Regions from separate parts of the Paenibacillus sp. R-74696 genome, predicted to be linked through region 2. Evidence: riboswitches for the same ligand, from Rfam matches in the RefSeq annotation. Region 2 holds a riboswitch; each other region holds the start of a gene.
The links. A riboswitch is a leader RNA that binds a small molecule or an ion and turns the genes downstream of it on or off. The one in region 2 is predicted to bind cobalamin.
Positions count from the first base shown of each region.

Region 1: it holds a riboswitch for cobalamin, as region 2 does, so the genes downstream of both, ACSR9A_RS25175 (energy-coupling factor ABC transporter permease) here and cobJ (precorrin-3B C(17)-methyltransferase) in region 2, are expected to answer to the same signal.
Region 3: it holds a riboswitch for cobalamin, as region 2 does, so the genes downstream of both, ACSR9A_RS28860 (ABC transporter substrate-binding protein) here and cobJ (precorrin-3B C(17)-methyltransferase) in region 2, are expected to answer to the same signal.

Region 1 is NZ_JBPULM010000046.1:135,506-142,639, reverse strand. It holds gene ACSR9A_RS25195 (hypothetical protein) at 1-329, opposite strand, end outside; gene ACSR9A_RS25190 (YdcF family protein) at 458-1,066, opposite strand; gene ACSR9A_RS25185 (TrkH family potassium uptake protein) at 1,109-2,437, opposite strand; gene ACSR9A_RS25180 (DUF445 domain-containing protein) at 2,733-3,968, shown strand; cobalamin riboswitch at 4,057-4,261, shown strand; gene ACSR9A_RS25175 (energy-coupling factor ABC transporter permease) at 4,525-5,298, shown strand; gene ACSR9A_RS25170 (energy-coupling factor ABC transporter substrate-binding protein) at 5,298-5,582, shown strand; gene cbiQ (cobalt ECF transporter T component CbiQ) at 5,579-6,400, shown strand; gene ACSR9A_RS25160 (energy-coupling factor ABC transporter ATP-binding protein) at 6,387-7,134, shown strand, end outside.
Region 2 is NZ_JBPULM010000045.1:73,146-80,279, reverse strand. It holds gene ACSR9A_RS20535 (leucine-rich repeat protein) at 1-4,415, shown strand, start outside; gene ACSR9A_RS20530 (DUF6376 family protein) at 4,735-5,208, shown strand; gene ACSR9A_RS20525 (hypothetical protein) at 5,233-5,502, shown strand; cobalamin riboswitch at 5,736-5,885, shown strand; gene cobJ (precorrin-3B C(17)-methyltransferase) at 6,051-7,134, shown strand, end outside.
Region 3 is NZ_JBPULM010000050.1:79,093-86,226, reverse strand. It holds gene ACSR9A_RS28875 (helix-turn-helix domain-containing protein) at 1-808, shown strand, start outside; gene ACSR9A_RS28870 (ABC transporter substrate-binding protein) at 924-1,919, shown strand; gene ACSR9A_RS28865 (hypothetical protein) at 1,998-3,029, opposite strand; cobalamin riboswitch at 3,304-3,572, shown strand; gene ACSR9A_RS28860 (ABC transporter substrate-binding protein) at 3,856-5,430, shown strand; gene nikB (nickel ABC transporter permease) at 5,450-6,379, shown strand; gene nikC (nickel transporter permease) at 6,396-7,134, shown strand, end outside.

The DNA.
Region 1 (7,134 bases), on a different contig from region 2:
CGATTTCGGAATACGAAAAATAGAAAGCGCCTTATTTTCATATTTGAGCGGTTCTTCGCCTTACGCGGCTTTCTTCTATCCTTTTGCGACTCAAGTACTGCTATCGTCACAACAGGTAGTGCTAAAAAGAAGGAGAAATAGATACCGTTAATCCAATACAAGCTTTGAGAAACAGGATAAAATGTTAAAATATCATTGAATATAAACTGATCTCCAAAATAAGGATTAAATGATCCTTGCACATACAGAAACCCGGCGGTATAGACGACGAAAGGCACAAACCATAGCTCCTGCAGCAGCTTAAACATGTTCTTCAACTTATCAGGCATTTCAGCAATCTCCCTTGCAGCATCTTAGTAAAATAGTCCTATCCTTTTTATCGGATTTCGAATGCCAAAAATGTATAATACTAGTTTTTTTGGCGCAAAAAAATACCCTGAGGGCTGAAAGCATTCAGCTAGCTCAGAGCATATATAATGCGGTAGCCTGTATAATAAAACAGCTCACGGAAGAAAAAGGGAAGCTGGGTTCGTAGGCTGCTGTATGCGGAAGTCGTTGTTGGGGAGGAGTAGGCGGTCATTTCCAGCTCTCCTGCCATCATGAGCGCACGCTTCATATGCAGCGGATCACTGACGATTATAAAGGATTCTAGCGCATACGGCTCTGCAGCAGCTAACGCATATTTGAAATTTTCCTCTGTAATCTGCGATTGGTCTTCAATTAGAATATACTCAGGCTGCACGCCTTTTTCAATTGCATAGCTCCGTGATACTTCTGACTCTGCAAGCTCATCCACAGACCCGCATCCCCCGGTGAAAATAATATACTCGGCATAGCCCAACTCATACAGCTTTATAGCATGGTTCAGACGCTCCCGCAGCACGGGCGATGGCTGATCGCCCCAGACCGCCGTGCCGAGCACAAGGATGGCATCAACGGGCCTGGCCTCATCCTTCATGCTGAAAATCCATATTTCGCTCGAGAACCAGCAGAATATCCCAACTGTAGCTGCTGCAAAGCATAACACAAGCGTTCTGATTTTTTTCGAAGCGAGCCGTTTTCTCATCACTTGCCCTTTCCTTATAAAATAATTTTGCCTCGCTGGTTGTTAGCCGATCATAATTTTACCTTCCGGATAGCGATACAGCTCCTTCTTCTCCTGAGTTGGAACGAGTGTAAACGCCAGCGTCAGCGGCCCGAGCCGTCCAGCGAACATCATAATAATAATCAGAACTTTTCCAATAACGGTCAAATGCGGCGTCAAGCCAAGCGACAGTCCGGTCGTACCGAAAGCCGATGTCACTTCAAACAGCAGAACGAGGAAATCGACATCCTCGGTCGTAGATAAAATCATTGTAAATAAAATAATCGCCGCCAGCGAAGCAATCGTAATCGTCAGCGCCTTGTACACGCGGTCCTTCGCCAGTCTTCTGCGGAAAAAAACGACATCCTCGCGGCCACGAATCATCGCAAACACCGCTCCTATAAGAATCGCAAACGTCGTCACCTTAATGCCGCCGCCCGCAGAGCCTGGTGACGCACCGATGAACATGAGCAAAATAATGAGAAACTGCGTTGCATGGCGCAGCGACGGAATATCAAGCGTATTGGCGCCGCCCGAACGCGGTGATATACTTTGGAACAATGAGCTGTACAGCTTGCCGCTTATGCTAAGCGGCTCAAGTGTTTTGGTATTTGTAAACTCAAAAATAAAAATAACGGCAGCACCTGCAATAAACAAAATGCCTGTCGCATACAGCACAACCTTGGAGTGAAAGGATAGCTTGCGCGTTTTGGGGTAATCCCACATTTCCGCCAGAACGATAAAGCCGATACCGCCGAGAAAAATGAGCGCAATGACGATCACATTAATGATTGGATCGTTGACATGATTGACAAAGCTGCTGAACGGACCGTTCATCGGTCCCATAATATCAAATCCAGCGTTGGTGAACATCGACACGCTATGAAAAATGCCGAAGTACAGCGCCTTGCCGAAGGGCATTTCCGTTGACCAGCGCAGTGCGAGAACGAGAGCACCTACCCCTTCGATCGCAAAAGCATAAATGAGCACGCGCCGAATGAAGCGGACGATCCCTTCCAGCGAGGATTGATTCATTGATTCCTGCAGCAGCAGCCGCTCGCGCAGCGATATTCGTTTGCGCAGGGCAAGGGCGAACAGCGTAGACATCGTCATAAAGCCAAGCCCGCCAATTTGCATAAGCACGAGAATAACGAGCTCGCCAAAGGTCGAATAGTGGATGCCGGTATCGACGACGACAAGCCCCGTTACGCAAACAGCGGAGGTGGCTGTGAACAATGCGTCAATGAGCGGCGTTGCGTGATGGTTTGCCGAAGCATGAGGCAGGGAAAGCAATAGAGTACCGGCCGCAATAATCGCGAGAAAGCCGAGCGTAAGAATTTGCGGCGGAGTCATTTTTAGAAAAATGGTTCTTAGTCTGAGCACACAGGTAATCTCCTTTATATGTAACGAAACAATGGTGTAGTTGAAAAAAACGAGCAGTTGTCTTCATTAACCGACAACGCCGTTTGCGCTTGAAATATAAAATCAATAAGGTTTACTCTTATTAATAGTGTTTATATTTCTACGCGAAACGAGCTTGTGCTGCCGAAGACAGGCACAGCCGTTTGCGCTCGCCACCTCATTATCTGGTATAATAGGCCAATATGCAACAGGAGGCGCTGGGGTGCCGCGATTAGGGAGGACAACGATGAAATCAAGATATATAGCAGGGATTTCGCTTGCCGTTATGGGGGCAGGCTTTATTACGACGAGATGGTGGCTGCCAGACAATGCATGGACGCATTTGCTGGAAAGCGGCTTTGAAGCAGGTCTGGTCGGCGGGATTGCCGACTGGTTTGCGGTGACAGCCCTGTTCCGCCATCCGATGGGCATTCCCATTCCGCATACGTCCTTGCTGCTCAAAAACCGGAGGAAAATCGAGGGCTCGCTCATCAGCGCCATGGAAAATGAGCTGCTGAATAAAGACAGCATTACCCGCAAGCTGTCGGGCTTTCAACTGTTCGCAGGTGCTGCATCGGCAGCGACCAAGCTGATTGGCAAGCGAAGGTTCAGAATGTCGGCAGTCGATTTTGCCCAGTCGGCTGTAGAGCGATTGCCTTTGGAGCGCATTAGCAGCGTGCTGCATGGCTTTTTGGCGGATTATGTGAAAAAGCAGGATTTTACGCCAATCGTTCGCAAGCTGGCGGATCGTTTCGTCCATGAGCGCTGGGATGAACGGGCGCTGGATTATGGTCTTGAGCATGTGGGCCACTGGATTCGCAAGCGTGAAACCGAGGAAATGCTCGGCAAGCTTGCCTTTAAGAAGCTGGAGGAGCTTAAGGTCGGCGGCTTCATGGGTTTTGCGCTGCAAGCTTTCGTCGGCTTTATGAACGAGGAGAAGCTCGGTGGTTTGATTCAGAACATGCTGCTCTCTACGATGCAGGAGCTTTCTTATCCTGGAAGCCCGCATCGGCAGAAGCTGCTGCTTGAGGTAAGAGCCCAGGCGGAGAAGCTTGCTGATAACGAAGAGCTAATGCTCAAGCTGAAGCAGCTTATTGAACAGGGTGTGGACAGCGTTGAAACGGAGCGTTTCATCCATTTGCGTCTGGAGGAGCTGCGGCAGCTTGTGCTGGACAAGCTGGAGGAGCAGCATCGCAGCGGTGGGCGCGCGATTGTGCAGGGATACCGTTTTGCAACGGATTATTTGAACGGCAAACAAGAGATGCTAGCCAATTGGGAAAACGGCATTCGCGGATATCTCGTTCGACTTATTGAGAACAATCACTATCGCATCGGTGCGCTTGTTCGAGATAATCTTGAGCGGATGGATGACAAGGCGCTCGTCTCGATGATGGAGGAAAAGGTCGGCAACGATTTGCAGTGGATTCGCGTCAACGGCGCATTATGCGGTTTTGTCGTAGGCGTCATTTTGTCCTTTTTCTAACAGGAAGCTCGGCTATTTACATTTATAGGGGACAGCCTGAATCTTTTGTGATAAGATCAAACTACAAAATGACCAATGAATAATAAAGAGGATTGACATGGAACGAGGTGCCTTTGCGCACGTCAAAGGGTAACAGGGAATCGGGTGCAAATCCCGAGCGGTCCCGCCACTGTAATCAGGGAGTTTTCCTTCACCAGCAGGAGTCACTTGGCCTATGCTTTAGGGCAGCCGGGGAAGACGAAGGAAAATGATGATCTGCTAGCCAGGAGACCTACCTCGTTCCAGCACCACAGTGCCTTCGCGGAAAGGATAGGTGTACGAACGAAAGCGATTGCTACCAGTCTATTTGCTGGCGCAACCGTCTATTTCTGCGTACACATGACCGTTTTCCCAGCGAAGGGGAGGCGGTCTTTTTTATTTTTCAAAATATAGAGAAAGGATGGTTCCATCCTTTCTCTATATTTCTCGGAATGAAACGCGCCGCGCCGCCAGAGGACGGCTTTCGGCCGTTTCACCTTGCAGGCACTATAGAACAATCGGGAGGGTTTTGAAACGAATGGTCAAGTTAAAAAGAAAGACAGCAGCAAGCACCGCTTTGCTGGTTATCGGCTTCACGCTTTTTTTACTGGTGAATGAGCCGCAAGCCGCCTATGCGATGCACATTATGGAAGGATTTTTGCCTGTAGGCTGGGCGATTTTTTGGTGGGTGGCCTTTATTCCTTTTTTCATCTTAGGTGTACGTGCTATTCGGAAAATTACCAAGGAAGCGCCAGAGCTTAAGCTGCTGCTGGGCTTGGCTGCTGCCTTCACCTTCGTGCTGTCCGCGCTGAAAATTCCTTCCGTTACAGGAAGCAGCTCGCATCCAACGGGAACGGGGCTTGGAACGGTTATGTTCGGACCGCTGCCCATGAGCGTATTGGGTTCAATGGTACTGCTGTTTCAGGCGGTGCTGCTGGCGCATGGCGGGCTGACGACGCTTGGGGCGAATGCTTTTTCAATGGCGGTTGCCGGTCCCGCTGCGGGCTATGCGGTCTATCGGCTGCTGATGCGTTCAGGCAGCAAGCAAGGCCTGGCGATTTTTTCAGCTGCTGCTGTTGCTGATCTGGCTACTTATATCGTCACTTCCATTCAGCTCGCCGTTGCTTTTCCGGCTGTCGAAGGCGGCATTATCGCGTCGTTTATGAAGTTTGGCGGCATTTTTGCGATTACCCAAATTCCGCTCGCTGTTAGTGAAGGCTTGCTGACGGTATTGATCTGGAACTGGCTGCAATCTTTTAACACGGACGAGCTGTCTATTTTGAAGCGGAGAATGAAAGGGGAGCGCGTATAATGAGCCGCAGTGCCAAAAATATTTGGATTTTAGCCATTGTTGTTTTACTTGCCGTTGCGCCATTAATATTCATTAACGCCGAGTTCGGCGGCGCGGATGGGGCAGCGGAGGAAATGATCCAGACGATTGCGCCCCATTATGAGCCTTGGGCGTCTCCGCTGACAGAGGTGCCGGGAGAAACAGAAAGCATGCTGTTCGCGCTGCAAGCTGCGATAGGCGCTGGCATTATCGGCTATGTGATTGGCCTATTTAAAGGGAAGTCGGAGAAAACAAAGCAGCAATGATGAAATGGATCGATACGATTTCTTATTCCAATCGGCTGCGGGATTTATCCGCCTTTTGGAAATGCGGGCTTGCAGCCCTGCTGCTGCTGCTTGCCTATCTCGCTCATCCGCTCGTGCAGCTAGCCATTTTTGGATGGCTTATGCTGTGGACGGTTGGCTACGCGAAAGTACCTGCCAGGCTTTATATGGCGCTGCTTTTCTCCTCTTGCTTGCTGTTCATTCTCAGCCTGCCAGCGCTGCTTATTGAATTCACTAGCAGCAGTAACAGCGGCAGCGCAGCAGGAAGCCTGGCAGCTGAGAAAGCAGGCTGGGTGCTCGCTTCATGGGAGCCGATCAGCTTGTATGTGCCGGAGGCATCCTTAGGTCTGGCCGGACCTATTTTTACGCGTATTCTTGCTTGCCTGGCTTGCATGTTTTTCATCACCTTGACTACCCCGTTTCCCGAGCTGCTGCAGGTGCTGAAGCGGTTGAAAATGCCGCAAATTGTACTGGAGCTCATGATCATTATGTATCGCTTCATCTTTCTGCTGCTGGATACGGCGGGGGCTATGCTGATCGCGCAGCGCGCACGGGGCGGTCAACATGGTTTTAGAGGAAAGCTGCAGGGTACGGCAGCTATTGCCGTGCGGCTCTTCGTCAAGACGATGCATCGATACAAGGGGCTTTCGAATGGGCTAATGGCAAGAGGATTTACGAATGAGATCCGCCTTGCTCCTGCTGTAAAGCGGACGGTTCGCCTCCGATATTGGGCGGAAGCTGGGCTAGGCATAATCATTTTACTGGCAGCAGAGCTATGGCTTCGGTATGGAGGTGAATAAGCTGGCAGGCAACGATCAGACATCAACCATTATGGAAATGAACAGCGTAAGCTATGCATATCCCGGAACGGACAAGGCCGCTTTAAACGGGCTTGAGCTGCGCATTCCAGCAAGCAAGAAGGTAGCGCTGTGCGGGCATAATGGCTCGGGCAAGTCGACACTTTTTTTGCAGCTTATTGGCATTAATCGTCCGCAATCCGGTTATGTCAGCTGGCGCGGCGATCCGCTTTCTTATAAGCCCAGAGAGCTTGCCAGCTTGAGACGGCGCGTTGGTCTTGTTTTTCAGGACCCGGAGCATCAGCTCATCTTAAATACCGCTTATGAGGATATTTCTTATGGGCTGCGCAATGCGGGGCTTCATGAAGAGGAAATTAACAGGCGTACGGGGCGTATCATCCAGCAGCTGAACTTGCAGGAACTGGCGCATAAGCCGCTGCATCATCTCAGCCTGGGGCAAAAGAAGCGAGTCGCTCTTGCCGGCGTGCTGGCGCTGGAGCCGGAGCTGGTACTGCTTGATGAGCCGGCTGCTTATCTCGATCCGATATCGGAGCAGCGGCTGATGGCTGAGCTGGACCGCATTCATGCGAGCGGCATAACTCCGGTTATGGCCACGCATGACATGAATATGGCCTATGCTTGGGCGGACTGGATTTTTATTATGAATGAGGGCCGCTGTATATTGGAGGGTACGCCGGAGACGGTATTTCGCGAAGGCGAGCGTCTCAGAAGCCTTG
Region 2 (7,134 bases):
ATTCTTTTTATATGAATAATTTGACATCGATTAAATTATCGGAAAATTTGAAGACGATTAATGGCGGGGCTTTCGACACCAATCACATTGCGAAACTTGTCATCCCGGCCAGCGTAACGAATGTCGCCAGTAGTTCATTCTATAATAACAACTTAACAAGCATAACTGTGTTAGGCAATGCAACAACTTTTGGGACAGGTGTATTTGAGGGTAATCCGGGCAATCTGAAAATATTCGGAATTGCGAATTCTCCCGTAGCCGTTTATGCGTCGAGCAACGGACATACGTTTGTGGACGGAACGGCGTTATTTCAAGCGGTCTCTAGCGCCAAGTCGTTGTTGAAAAGTAATCTGGTGGGCACCAGCGTAGGACAAGTTCCGGCCAATGCCTATAACGACTTAACGGCAGACTATGACGCAGCCATGCTTTTTATCGACGGAATCGGGAATGCCACCATCGCCTCTGACCTGGCTAACGCAGCAAATCCTCTGACCTCTTCAATCGCGGCATTCAATGCGCAAATTGTCCAGGCCGGCAATCCCGCGGTGTTGGCAGCGGCAATCACGGCGGCGCAGCAGGCATTGACGGATCATCCGCAAGGGGAGAACGTGGGGCAGGTGTCAGCGGGAACGCGCACCGCGCTCGAAACTGCGATGGATGCGGCGCAGCAGATTCTTGATAACGCGAGCAATTACACGCAAGCTCAACTGGATACGGCAGTGAACCAGTTAAATTCAGCGGTTCAAATCTTTAATGCCGCTGTTATACAAGCGGGTATTCCGACGGCGCTGGACGCGGCGATCACGGCGGCGCAGCAGGCGTTGACGGATCATCCGCAAGGGGAGAACGTGGGGCAGGTGTCAGCGGGAACGCGCACCGCGCTCGAAACTGCGATGGATGCGGCGCAGCAGATTCTTGATAACGCGAGCAATTACACGCAGGATCAACTGGATACGGCAGTTAACCAGTTAAATTTAGCGGTTCAAATCTTCAATGCCGCTGTTGTACAAGCGGGTGTTCCGACTGCGCTGGACGCGGCGATCGCGGCGGCGCAGCAGGCGTTAACGACTCATCCGCAAGGTACGGATGTAGGGCAGACTTCGGCAGGAACTCGCACCGTGCTGGAAACTGCGATGGATGCGGCGCAGCAGATTCTTGATAACGCGGGAAATTACACGCAGGATCAACTGGATACGGCTGTTACCCAGTTAAATTCAGCGGTTCAAGTCTTTAATGCTGCTGTTATACAAATGGGTATTCCGACGGCGCTGGGGGCGGCGATCACGGTTGCACAGCAGGCGTTGACGGATCATCCAGAAGGTATGGATGTCGGGCAGACTTCGGCAGGAACTCGCACCGTGCTGGAAACTGCGATGGATGCGGCACAGCAGATTCTTGATAACGCAGGCAATTACACGCAGGATCAACTGGATACGGCAGTTAACCAGTTAAATTCAGCAGTTCAAATCTTCAATGCCGCTGTTGTACAAGCGGGTGTTCCGACTGCGCTGGACGCGGCGATCACGGCGGCGCAGCAGGCGTTAACGACTCATCCGCAAGGTACGGATGTAGGGCAGACTTCGGCAGGAACACGCACCGTGCTGGAAACTGCGATGGATGCGGCACAGCAGATTCTCGATAACGCGGGCAATTACACGCAGGATCAACTGGATACGGCAGTTAACCAGTTAAATTCAGCGGTTCAAGTCTTTAATGCTGCTGTTATACAAGCGGGCATTCCAACGACGCTGGACGCGGCAATCGCGGCGGCGCAGCAGGCGTTGACGGATCATCCGCAAGGTACGGATGTAGGGCAGACATCGGGAGGAACTCGCACCGTGCTGGAAACTGCGATGGATGCGGCGCAGCAGATTCTCGATAACGCGGGCAGTTACACACAGGATCAACTGGATACAGCAGTTAACCAGTTAAATTCAGCGGTTCAAGTCTTTAATGCTGCTGTTATACAAGCGGGTGTTCCAACGGTGCTGGACGCGGCAATCACGGCGGCGCAGCAGGCGTTGACGGATCATCCGCAAGGGGAGAACGTGGGGCAGGTGTCAGCAGGAACTCGCACCGCGCTGGAAAATGCGATGGATGCGGCGCAGCAGATTCTCGATAACGCGGGCAATTACACGCAGGATCAACTGGATACGGCAGTTAACCAGTTAAATTCAGCGGTTCAAGTCTTTAATGCTGCTGTTATACAAGCAGGTATTCCAACGGCGCTGGGGACGGCGATCACGGCGGCGCAGCAGGCGTTGACGGATCATCCGCAAGGTACGGATGTAGGGCAGATTTCGGCAGGAGACCGCGCTGCCCTGCAGACCGTGATAGATGCAGCGCAGGCTATTGCCGACGATGCGGAAAATCAATCTCAGACTCGTTTGGATGAAGCTACTGTCAGTTTGAACGATGCTATGGCGGTATTTGAAGCTGCTTGGGTAGGGATGGTGCTAACCGCATCGGCCAATGATTTGTACGGAACGAGCGACACGCTTCGCTTTACGGTATTTTACGGATATGAAGTAACCGTGATAGGGACACCGGTCGTTCCGATCATGGTTGGAGACAATTCCGCCACTCAGACGGTATATGCCCCATATATGGGAGCGCGCGGCGAGGCAGTGACAAAACTTACTTTCGAATTCGAAGTTCCTGCTGGGCTCGCGGATGTTGACGGAATTGAAGTTGCTGCATCATTAGAGCTCCCGAACGGTGCAAGCATCGTTCGCACCTCCAGCGGACGCCCCGCTTCGCTAACTTACGTAGCACCGGACGCGAACGGAATACGTATCGTGGCGATACCGCCCGAAGTTGCCATGACGGTTGCACCGAACGGATCGGAACGTAAAGCGATCAGTGTGATTGCAAGCGTGTACGGCGGAGCTGCGGGAAATGCGCTGACGCAGCTCCGTTGGCTGCCTGGAAGTCTTAGTGGGGTTGATTTTGCCGGTGGAACGAAGGGAACCGATATTTTGGCCACACCTCAATTCACCATTACTGCCAACGGCGACTATACCGTTTATGCCCTAGACGAAGCAGGCAATGAAGCAGTGAAAACCATCACTGTTACTGGGATTTCAACCCCGTCTTCGTCGGATAACGGCAATCGACCGGTCACATCGGGGACGACTGTGAAGTTAGATTCGAATGGCGGGATTAAAATTCTCGTCGATCCATCCGACATCAAACAAGTCAAGCGTTTGGACGGCACGGTGATCGAGCAAGTCTTCCTCCCCGAACGGACGAGGGAGCAAGTGCTGGAACTCCTGAAAGATGCGATGAAACCGTTTGTCAGCATTACAATCGGCAATCGGGAGCAAGCGTTACAGGCACAGTTTCAAGCTGACTGGATCGCGGATATGGTCAAAGCTAATCCTAATACCATTATCGAGGTGAGGTTGAACAATTCTAGCTACCAATTGCGGTTAAGCGCGATCGATCTGATCGGCTTGGCGGAGCGTCTCGACGCGGAAATATCGAATTTGACCGTGAACATCATACAGGAGCTGGCCGGCGAGCATATTCGACAAGAGATCAATCGGATCGGGGTTTCCCAAGGTTTTACTGTTTTCGCCGACGTCATTGACTACAAGGTGATGGTCGAAGCAAACGGGCAAATGTTGGAGGTGCACGACTATGGCGGATCGTACTCGATCCGGACCATTAAGTTGGACCGAGAGAACACAAACGGTAACCTGGTTGCCGTTCAGTATATCCCGGAAAACGGAACCGTCGTTTTTGTTCCGGCAAAGATGGAAACCGGTCCAGACGGCACTAACGAAGCGATTCTGAACGTGCCACATAACAGCTTGTACACAGTCGTAAATGTGCAAGCCCGAACGTTCGCCGATTTAACCAGACACTGGGCGAAAGCGGATGTGGAGCATCTGGCGTCCAAGCTGCTGGTGAACGGCGTGGCGGCCGACCGTTTTGACTCAGAAGGAACCATTACACGAGCAGAATTCTCAGCCTTGCTCGTTCGTGCGCTAGGGCTATCCGTGAAGGAGAGCGAGGGCGGTGATCGTTTTGCGGATGTCCCTGCATCCGCATGGTATGCATCTGCAGTAAATGCGGCAGTGGCTAGCGGGCTGGTTAGCGGCATCGGTGCCGGCCGTTTTGCGCCTAACGATCCAATTACCCGCGAGCAAATGGCCGTTGTGATTGCTGGCGCCTTAACCTTCACCAGCCATGGAACCAGTAGCGGTGGGCAAAAGGGAGGCCATCTGGATGCTTTCACGGATCGAGACTCCATTTCTTCATGGGCGCAAGCTGCGGTAGTCCGAGCATCGGAAGACGGCATTATAAAAGGAATGGAAGACGGACGCTTTGCCCCGAGGGAGAATGTAACGAGGGCGCAGGCAGCGGTTATACTGAAAAGGTTCCTGCAATATGTAAATTTTATCGATTAAATCAAGCAAAGAAATCAATTCAAAATGAATCGAAATACTCATTCATAGAATCATCTGTAAAACGATAGTGAAGGAGCTTGCCTCGTGGCAGCTCCTTTTTGTCGTACAAGTAACTGGCAGATAAGTGTGAAATATCGGTTGACAAGAAAATGGTCTAAATGAAATCCACGAAATCATCGGGCTGTTTTTGTCTCATTTGATCTTATAGCCCACATAAATGATGGACAAGCTTATTAATAAGACGAAATGCAACCGTTTGGACGCTTATGCCGTATAAATAGTGCTCTGTGCCATACAGGCGGAAAGGAAGAGATTAAACATGACCATTCGTTCAGGAAAAAGCATACTTTTAATCATTGGAATGTTATTATTAGGAGGATGCTCGTTATTCGAGGATGCCAAGCAGGCGGTCAATTCCGTATCGAGCTCGGCCGACTATGTGACGGGGGCGGCTTCGTACATGCAGACACTGACAAGCTTCAGCGAGCAGGCGACGCAGCTTGCGGAGCAAGCCGTAAACGATGCGAGTGCACGCGCCGATTATAAGGAGCAGCTGGTAGCTGTGCAGGACTCGATTAAGCAGTTTGGCGAGCTGCAAGCGCCGGATTTTGCCAAGGATGTCCATCAGACCGTGGTCGATTATAATTTGAAGCTGCAGGAAAGCATTGATGAGGTGCTGAAGCAGATCGAAGACGGCAAAGCATTGGTTGACGCAACGGAAATTCCAAATACGATTAACAAAATCAACGAGCTGTTAAATCAAGTAAATCAACTTCAGCAGCTGGTGTCGTAACGGTAAAGAGAGGAAGAATGAAAGATGAAAGTAAATATTTTGCATGCTAGCATGACGAACTCTAAGGAATCTGGTTTCGTGGGCAAGGTTCATTTTGAAGTAGAGGGCCAGACGAACCAATACGAAATTGCCCTTCACAGCCGCAAGGCGACTGAGTGGGGCTACGGTTTATTTTTTCTGAATGAATCGGGCAAGGAAGAAGATCTTTTAGCGGTCGAGGATGAGTTGGAAGAGGATGATGAGCTGTTTGATTCCCTCGTGAAAGCGGCTTGGGAAACACTGGAGAAGAAATAAACCTTTACGCGTATATGGCTGAAGCCGTCCTCTGACGGCAAAGCTGCCGTTTCGAGGATGCAATATAAGCCCATTTATAAGTGCAAAACTTATAAATTCTTATATTTTGAAAAATAGAGCTGGCGCCAGCCTGGACATGCAGTCCGTGCTTGCGCTGGCTCTATTTGCGTCTAGGCTGATGGCATAAACGCACTTGTCGATCATACAATCTAATGTTATCATTAAGATTACAATTTAATAGGAAGGGAATAAGTGTCAGCAGGCGTGCAAGGCGCCCAAGTTGACTTAATAGGGAAGTCGGTGAGAGACCGGCGCGGACCCGCCACTGTATGAAGCGACTGACGCTTCAAAGCCAGGAGACCTGCTTATTTCAACGACACTGTAAACCTACGTGGATATTAGGAAGGTGTTAGAGATTGGATGGCCCTTCGCTGTCTGCGTTTAACAAGGACATTGGTCTTTTCAAGCATTTCTAACACATAGCGTTAGAGGTGCTTTTTTTGTTGGATAGAAATTGTAAATTGCTACATAGAAGGAGTTGGGCATCAATGAGTGAAGCAGGCGTCGGCAAGCTGTTAATTATCGGATTCGGCCCAGGGAGCTTCGAGCATATTACGAAACGCGCCCGTGAAGCGATTCAGGAGAGCGATATAGTCATCGGCTATAACACGTATGTGGACTTGATTCGGGAGCTAATCAGCGATCAGGCGATTGTGCGGACAGGGATGACGGAGGAGGTCAGCCGGGCGCAGGAAGCGGTGCGCCAGGCGGAGAACGGCAAGAAGGTTGCCGTTATATCAAGCGGCGATGCGGGCGTGTACGGTATGGCAGGACTCGTGTATGAGGTGCTGATTGAGAAGGGCTGGAAGCGTAATGGCGGGGTAGAGGTTGAAGTCATTCCCGGCATTTCCGCCATTAACTCGACAGCGTCCCTGCTCGGCGCACCGATTATGCACGATGCTTGCACGATCAGCCTAAGCGATCATTTGACCCCTTGGGAGCTGATAGCGCGCAGAGTAGAAGCGGCTGGACAAGCGGATTTCGTCATTGCGCTTTATAACCCGCGCAGCGGCAGAAGAACACGGCAAATCGTGGAGACGCAGCGTATTTTGCTCAAATACCGTTCGCCAGATACGCCGGTTGGTATTGTGAAAAGCGCGTATCGCGACCGTGAGGATATTGTCGTGACGACGCTTGCCCGTATGCTTGATCATGATATCGGCATGCTGACAACGGTCGTTATTGGCAACTCCACAACCGTTAATTATGATGGGCTGATGATTACGCCGCGTGGCTATCAGCGCAAATATACGCTGGGTGAAGGCGCGCAGCCTTTGAAGCCTCACCAGCGTCTGCAAGAGAAGAATGAGCCGTGGGCACTTCATACGGCAGGAATGCCGGAGCTCTCAGGTGATGGAGACTATCCTGAGGATGAATATGATGCGACGGACCCTTTGGTGGAGCGGGAAGAGCCGCAAATGGCGGTGCCAGACCAGCCGAGAAATGAAAATGGGCAAGGCGGCGGCGTAGCCGTAGCCATAGCACCTCCAGTCGCACCCGTGAAGCCTGCTCCAGCTCCGGTTGATAAAGCTGCTTCATCGAAGGTGGAGTCAGCCGCGATGCCAGCTGTCT
Region 3 (7,134 bases), on a different contig from region 2:
GCCATTGCGTGTTGTAGCGGTTGACTACTATGGACATATACGAGCGCTTGGTATTCGTCCTGTAGGTGTCAGTGCAGGCATGGTCGGACTTAGAGGGCTGCTTGCGGACTGGTCTGATGATGCTCTAGATGTAGGAATAGATGAATTCCCCTATTATGACTCTGATGTAACAGATCAATTAAAGCCCGATATTGTTGTAGGTCCAACTTCCTGGCTGCAGCGTGGGCAGTGCGGAGCGAAGGTTATAGAGGTGGATGACAAAAAAGATCCTTTATATGTTCAATTTAAAGCAATTGGAAGTGCTTTAGGTTTGGAGCTACAAGTAGAGGAATGGCTGCGGAATTATGAAGGGAGAGCTCTTGAGCTTAGAAACAGGTTATTTAGGAAGATGGAAGGGCAGACGATTGCGGTTTTCCGTGTTCGGGCTGATTTTCTTCAAATGTATGGAAACCAAATTATGGGCTATTCGTTGTACCGTTCGCTTGGTTTGACACCACCTTATAAGCTTGCGAAGCAATTCGAAATAAATGATAGCTATCACTCCACAGTCATAACTCTGGATGAGCTGCCTTTTTTCAGGGCGGATCACCTTATCGTCGTCGTGCAGCCTGATGAGGAGACTCGCCAAGTATGGGCCGACATTCAAGAGTCTTCTGTATGGTCATCCTTCCCCGCCGTGCGCAGCGGCAATATTTATCTAGTTGATGTACACCAGTGGCTGGCTTATGATCCGTTGTCCATTATGGCGCAAATGGAAGAAGCGGCTGTGTTGCTAGGCGCAGGAATTGAGGGAGAAGAATATGAATAAGATACATAACAATCCATCAGCAATCATGATAGTGTATGGATATTATTAAGAAGGAAGCCCTATAATCGATTATGATAATCATTCTTAATTATAGGGCTGAAGGGGAATAAGAAAAATGAAACAGATAGGCAGCAGCAGAGGATTGTACATGGCAGGAATGCTGGTCATTTTATTCGTTATTGCGGCATGTGGTTCAATGGCAGACAAGCCGTTGGAGGACGGAGGAAGCAACATGGCTCTGAACGCAGAACAAGCCGATGTGACTGCGGGGACAAGAATATTCACCGACGATATGGGGAGGGCTGTGGAAATTCCAGTCTCGCCGCAAAAGGTTGCTGTATGCGAGTTTTCTTCGGTGGCCATAACGGTTGGCATTCAGCCGATTGCGGTTTGCGATAATGATTTTCTTAACTCGTTCATAAAACCATCACTGGCAGGCGTTGATTCTATCGGTGATCCGCCAAATGTTGAGAAAATAGTAGAGCTTTCACCGGATTTAATGATTTTTAGTTCTGTCTATCCGGAAATCTATCCTGATATTATGGATAAATTAGAAAAAGTATCTCCGATTGTGTACATTAAGTTCAGCGATCCAATTTATGATGTTTTTCCTAAAGTTGCGGATGTATTGGGAAAGAAGTCATTAGCGAGTGGTTGGATTAAAGATTACGAGACAGAAAGGGATGTTTCGCGAGCGAAGGTGAAGCAAGCCATTGGAGATGAATCGGTTTCTATTCTCCTTATCGAGGAAGGCGGACTGCGAATTTATTTGAGTACTAACTTTGGTGGGTATGTCGTGAGGACAGCCTTACAAGCCAAAGCAGTCGATAAGGTTCAGGCAGAAATGAATAAGGATCGTTGGAAAAATGCGGTTGTCGTCTCGCAGGAGCTGCTTCCAGAGTATGTAGGGGATCATCTACTGCTCATTGTAGAGGATGAGGAAGACTACAATGAGCTTCAGAAATCAGGCTTATGGCAAGGATTGCCGGCAGTCAAGAATGGAAAGGTACATCTACTCGACCAAGACAAATATTATCTAGCAGACAGTATTACAATTAGAGAAACGATGAAAGAAGTGGCTGACTTGCTAGCTTCTGGTGGAAAAAAGTAAACTCGTCCATGCTCAACATTCACTTTGCCTAAAGCGTCAAGAGAAGCCATGCAGTCACCATAAACGGTATGGCTTCTATTAACCATCCTTCAACTGGTCCACAACCTCCTGCAGCAAACCCATTTCCGTCTCCTTTAATTTATGCAATTGCTCCATTTGCTTGTACAAAGCATCCGAGCTTCGAGTAAGCCAATATTTTAAAATGGAATTTCTTACAGCATGCACAGCCGCCTCCAGCTTTCTCCATCTGTTCAAAATTTGATTATCATCAATCAAATGCTTGTTATTAATCATGTAGTCTAATCGCATAGTCATACATTTCTTATGGTCGTAAAGCAGGTGAAACGATCTAATATCAAATACAACCTCCTCTTGAGCCAAATATTTTAAATAATCGGAGGCCTTGTCGTATACATTAATGCCGAAGGTTAGCCCGGGTGTGCCTGTAGCTTCGTTGTAATATTCATCCGTATGTGCCCTAGATAAGAGATAGGCTTTCATCGTATTTTTCACGTATTTTAGAGAAAAAGCATAGTCGTTATTTTCGAGAGGCTTCAATAAATAAAGATGCTGTTTAAAATCATGGGCTTCGATTTCTAATAAATGAAACGCTTTGCTAAAAGCCTCGTAATCACAGGTGATATTCGTTGAGTATTTTCCATTGGCATTATTGTCGCAGAAATACAGCTTTTTATTGGCATCATCATACCCATTTATCATGACTTCATGTGGGGATTTCGCAGAAATTTCATATTCTTTTATATAAAAACGGTCGATCATAACGATCACATAATAGCCGCCGTCAATCGATGCTTTAATAAAATCAAGCAGGTCATTATTCAAAATAGTCGAGCTTCGCCTGTCTATCGCTATCCGCTGAAAATCAATAAAAGGGCAGTCATAAAACTCAACCATTTTATCTCTATAATAACCATTGTAGAAAAAAGTATATAATTGGTTTGGATCGGGAATATCGAATAAATTAATATAATTATTCATAAACCACATTTTTTTCGAATCTACGCGAGATATAATCGAATAAAAATCACTGTAAAACCAATAGGAATCAATAATTTGTTTTACTTCGACTGGAAGGATTTTCACCGGCAATGTGATCATTCCTTTTCTATTTGATAGAGTATCTATTGGACTAACTTAATAAATAAGCTCATCATGCGTGAAGTATTTTCAATATATCATTACTGGAAAAAATATGAAAGTTTTATATTGAAAAACCTTTCATTTAGCTTGTTTAAGACACTGGGGCGTGTGCATTATGATGGAACTAAAGCTTATCTAAATCAAAATGTTGACAGATCAGCACTTCCTCCCTAAGATTAAGAGTGGATTACGGACAAGACAGGCTGATTAGCCTGCAAAACTTCATAATTGTATGAAAATAGGTGCGGTACGAAGGCAAGGACATATAGGCCTTAGTTCGCTTAAAAGGGAAGTTCGGTTAAAGGCCGACACGGACCCGCCACTGTAAAGGGCAGCAGCTAATCAATGAGCAAGCTGCGCTCCCCTCACAAATAAACCACTGGCTGATGAGCTTCTTTTCGTCGCAGAACGAATTGCAGATGCTCGCCCTAGCCGGGAAGGGAAGAGAGGGAGGCCCCAAGTCAGGAGACCTGCCTGTTTTAACATCACTGTTTGACCTACGGTGCTTAGGGAGGTGGTTGGTTATGCCCATTTATTGCAAAATGTCTAACGATTATTTGCTGCTCCATGACGAGCAGAGGCAGATAAGGTTTAGTTATTTATCATAAAAGCATTTCTGACTGCTTTCTTAAGGGTCGGGGATGCTTTTTTTAAAATGTAGGAAAGGATATGATTTTTCTATCCTTTCTCTATATTTCTACGCGAAACGGTAGCTTTGCCGCCACAGGACGGCTTTCGGCCGTTTACGCTTACTAGAAGGGGAGACAAAAGAAAAATGAACAACACGAAGAAGCCATTTAGCTTGTCACTTGGAATGATGATCGTTTGCCTGATGCTGGTGCTTGCAGGATGCAGCACGAATGCTGACTCAAACGCAGGGAAGGGCACCAATGCTGCCGGGGAAAACAACGCTTCTGCCGCAAATAAAACACTGACAATGGCGTACACCTGGAACCCGGCAGGCGTTGATCCGCATGGCGATGACAGCTGGGACGTTATGCGCTCTGGCGCAGGGGAAACGCTTATTAAATTGAATGAGCAGCTGCAGCCGGCCGCTTGGCTTGCGAAGGAGTGGAAGCAGGAGGATGCTAACACGTGGACGCTCAAGCTGGAGAACAACGTAACGTTTCACGACGGCAAAAAGATGGATGCAGAAAGCGTGAAAGCTTCGCTGCTTCGTTCCATTGAAAATAGCCATTTGGCGAAGGATTTGCTGCTGGTGAAAGATATAGAAGTGGTTGCACCGGATGAGCTGAAACTTATAACAACACAGCCGAACTCGGCTATCATTTCCAGCTTGGCTGATCCAAGCACGATTATTCTTGATGTCGACAGCATGAAGGAAGCGGGCAGCTACCCGGCCATGACGGGAGCTTTCAAAATCAAGCAGTTTACGAAAGACGTATCGCTTGTTGTTGAGCGTTATGATGGTTATTGGGGACAACCGGCGAAGCTTAAGGAAGTGACAATGAAGTTTGTAACCGATGGCAATACCCGCCTGATGGCGCTGCAAGCTGGCGAAGTAGATGTTGCTACGGACATTCCGATTGACAGCATTGAGTTGGTAGAGAAGGACAGCAAGCTGGAAGTGCTGTCTGCACCATCGGTTCGTACACATATGGTATTATTTAATATGAATTCTGCTTTGTTTAAAGAAAAGGCGAACCGCGAGGTTGTAGATCAAGCCATTCCACGCGAGGCGATTATTGAATCTGTTATGCGTGGCTATGGCACGAAAGCGAAAAGCCCATTCCCGGAAATTTTGCCATTTGGCAAAGTAGCGGAGCAAGCAGCAGGGGAAACGACGGAGCAATTGCTGAGCGCTGGCGGCTGGCAGAAAAATGCTGCAGGCATGTGGGAGAAGGAAGGCAAGCCATTCGAGGCGACGCTCCTTACGTTCCCGCACCGCCCAGAGCTGTCCGTAATGGCAGAGGTGATTCAGAACCAACTGCTTAATGAAGGCATTACCGTGAAAATTCGCAAGGTTGAAAATATTGATGCTGAGCTTGCGAAGTCCGATTGGGATCTTGCTATGTACAGCATGCTGACGGCACACACGGGCGATCCTCAATATTTCTTGAACATTTTCTATCAATCAGCTAGCGAATCGAATGTCAGCCATTATGTATCGAAGCCGCTTGAGACGGTTATTAACAAGCTGAACGAAACGTCTGCTACAGAAGCACGCAATGCGCTTGCGATAGAAGCTCAGGACATTATTAATGAAGATTTGCCGCAGTCGTTTATCGTACACCCCGATAATGTATTTGGTGTGAAAAAAGGGGTAACGGGCTTTATTCCGCATCCGATTGAATATTATTATGTGACAGCTGAAGTCGATATCACCTAAGTAAAGGGTGTACCTAAGTATGCTTCGTTTTTGGCTTGAACGCATCGCGCAAATGCTTTTGGTTATTTTTTGCGTAGCGACGCTGACCTTCATTTTAATGAGGGTGTCTCCTGGCGATCCGGCGAGAATATTGCTGACCACGCACAATATCCCGGCTTCACAGGAGGCGATTGACGCGCTGCGGGAGGAAATGGGACTGACGGATTCCTTGTGGAGCCAATATATACGCTGGCTCGGCGATGTATTTACATGGCAGTGGGGGACATCTTATATGTCCAAAGAGCCAGTTGCAGGCGAACTGCTTAAAAGGCTGCCCGCCACACTGGAGCTGGCCTCTGCTGGTGCATTTGTCATGCTGCTGGCAACCTGCCTCATCGGCCTCGCCACCGCAATCTTTTCAACAGGGCTGCTTGACCGGATGGGCCGATTGCTGGCGCTGCTTGGCGCCTCGATCCCCTCCTTTTGGCTCGGTTTTTTATTGATTTATTTTTTCTCGGTCCGTCTTGGCTGGCTGCCTTCCATGGGACGCGGCGGCCTTGCTCACCTCTTAATGCCGGCGGTTACGCTTGGGCTCGGACTTGGTGCGGTATATGCCCGGGTTTTGCGGACGAATATGCTCGAGATGAACAGCCAGAACTTCGTCAAGGCATCGCGTGCGCGAGGCTTGTCCAAGGGAAGGATTTTAATCTTCCAAGTGTTTAAGCATGCGTTTTTGCCGATTTTATCGATGCTGGGGACAAGCTTTGCTTTTATGCTGGGGGGGAATGTGATCGTTGAGACGATCTTCTCCTGGCCCGGCGTAGGCAAATATATTATTGAAGCGATAACGGCGCGGGATTATCCGGTCATTCAAGGTTATGTGGTATTCACCTCCTTCTTGTTTGTCGCGATCCATTTGGCGGTTGAAGTTTTTTATGTGCGCTTGGACCCGCGGCTGCGGGCAAGCTAGGAGGTACCCTTTTTTTATGCGGACCCTTTTTCAGAAAAAGAATACAAGCCTGCTGCTTGGCATCGGCCTATTTGCAGTCATAATACTGCTGGGCGTGCTTGCCCCGTGGCTCGCGCCTCATAACCCGCTGCAGGTCAATTTATCCAATCGGCTTCTGTCGCCGAGCGGCGAATACCCTTTTGGCACCGATCATTTGGGGCGCTGTATTTTATCTCGTATTTTGTACGGCATTCGGACGACTGTTTCGATTGCTTTTGTTATTTTGGGATTGAGCTTATGCATTAGCTTGCCGATCGGGCTGTTGACCGGCTATTTTGGCGGACGCACCGATCATTTTTTCATGCGGCTGATGGACGGCACGCTCGCTTTTCCCGATTTTGTGCTGACGATTGCGATTGTGGGCATTCTCGGACCCGGGTTTACGAATATGATCCTTGCGATTGTTATCGTGAGGTGGGCCAATTATGTCCGGCTTATCCGCGGGCTTGTGCTTAAGGTAAGCAAAGAGGATTACTTAATTACAGCCCGCATGTCCGGTAATTCTCATTTGCGAATTATGCGACGTTATATTTTGCCGCAGATTGCAGCGCCAATTGCTGTATTTAGTACGCTGGACATTGGCAAAATCGTGCTGCTCATCGCCGGTCTATCTTTTCTCGGCCTAGGCGTGCAGCCGCCGACTCCTGAGTGGGGCGTCATGCTGCATGATGCTACGCGTTATTTCCAGCTGGCGCCGCATGTCATGATTTTTCCGG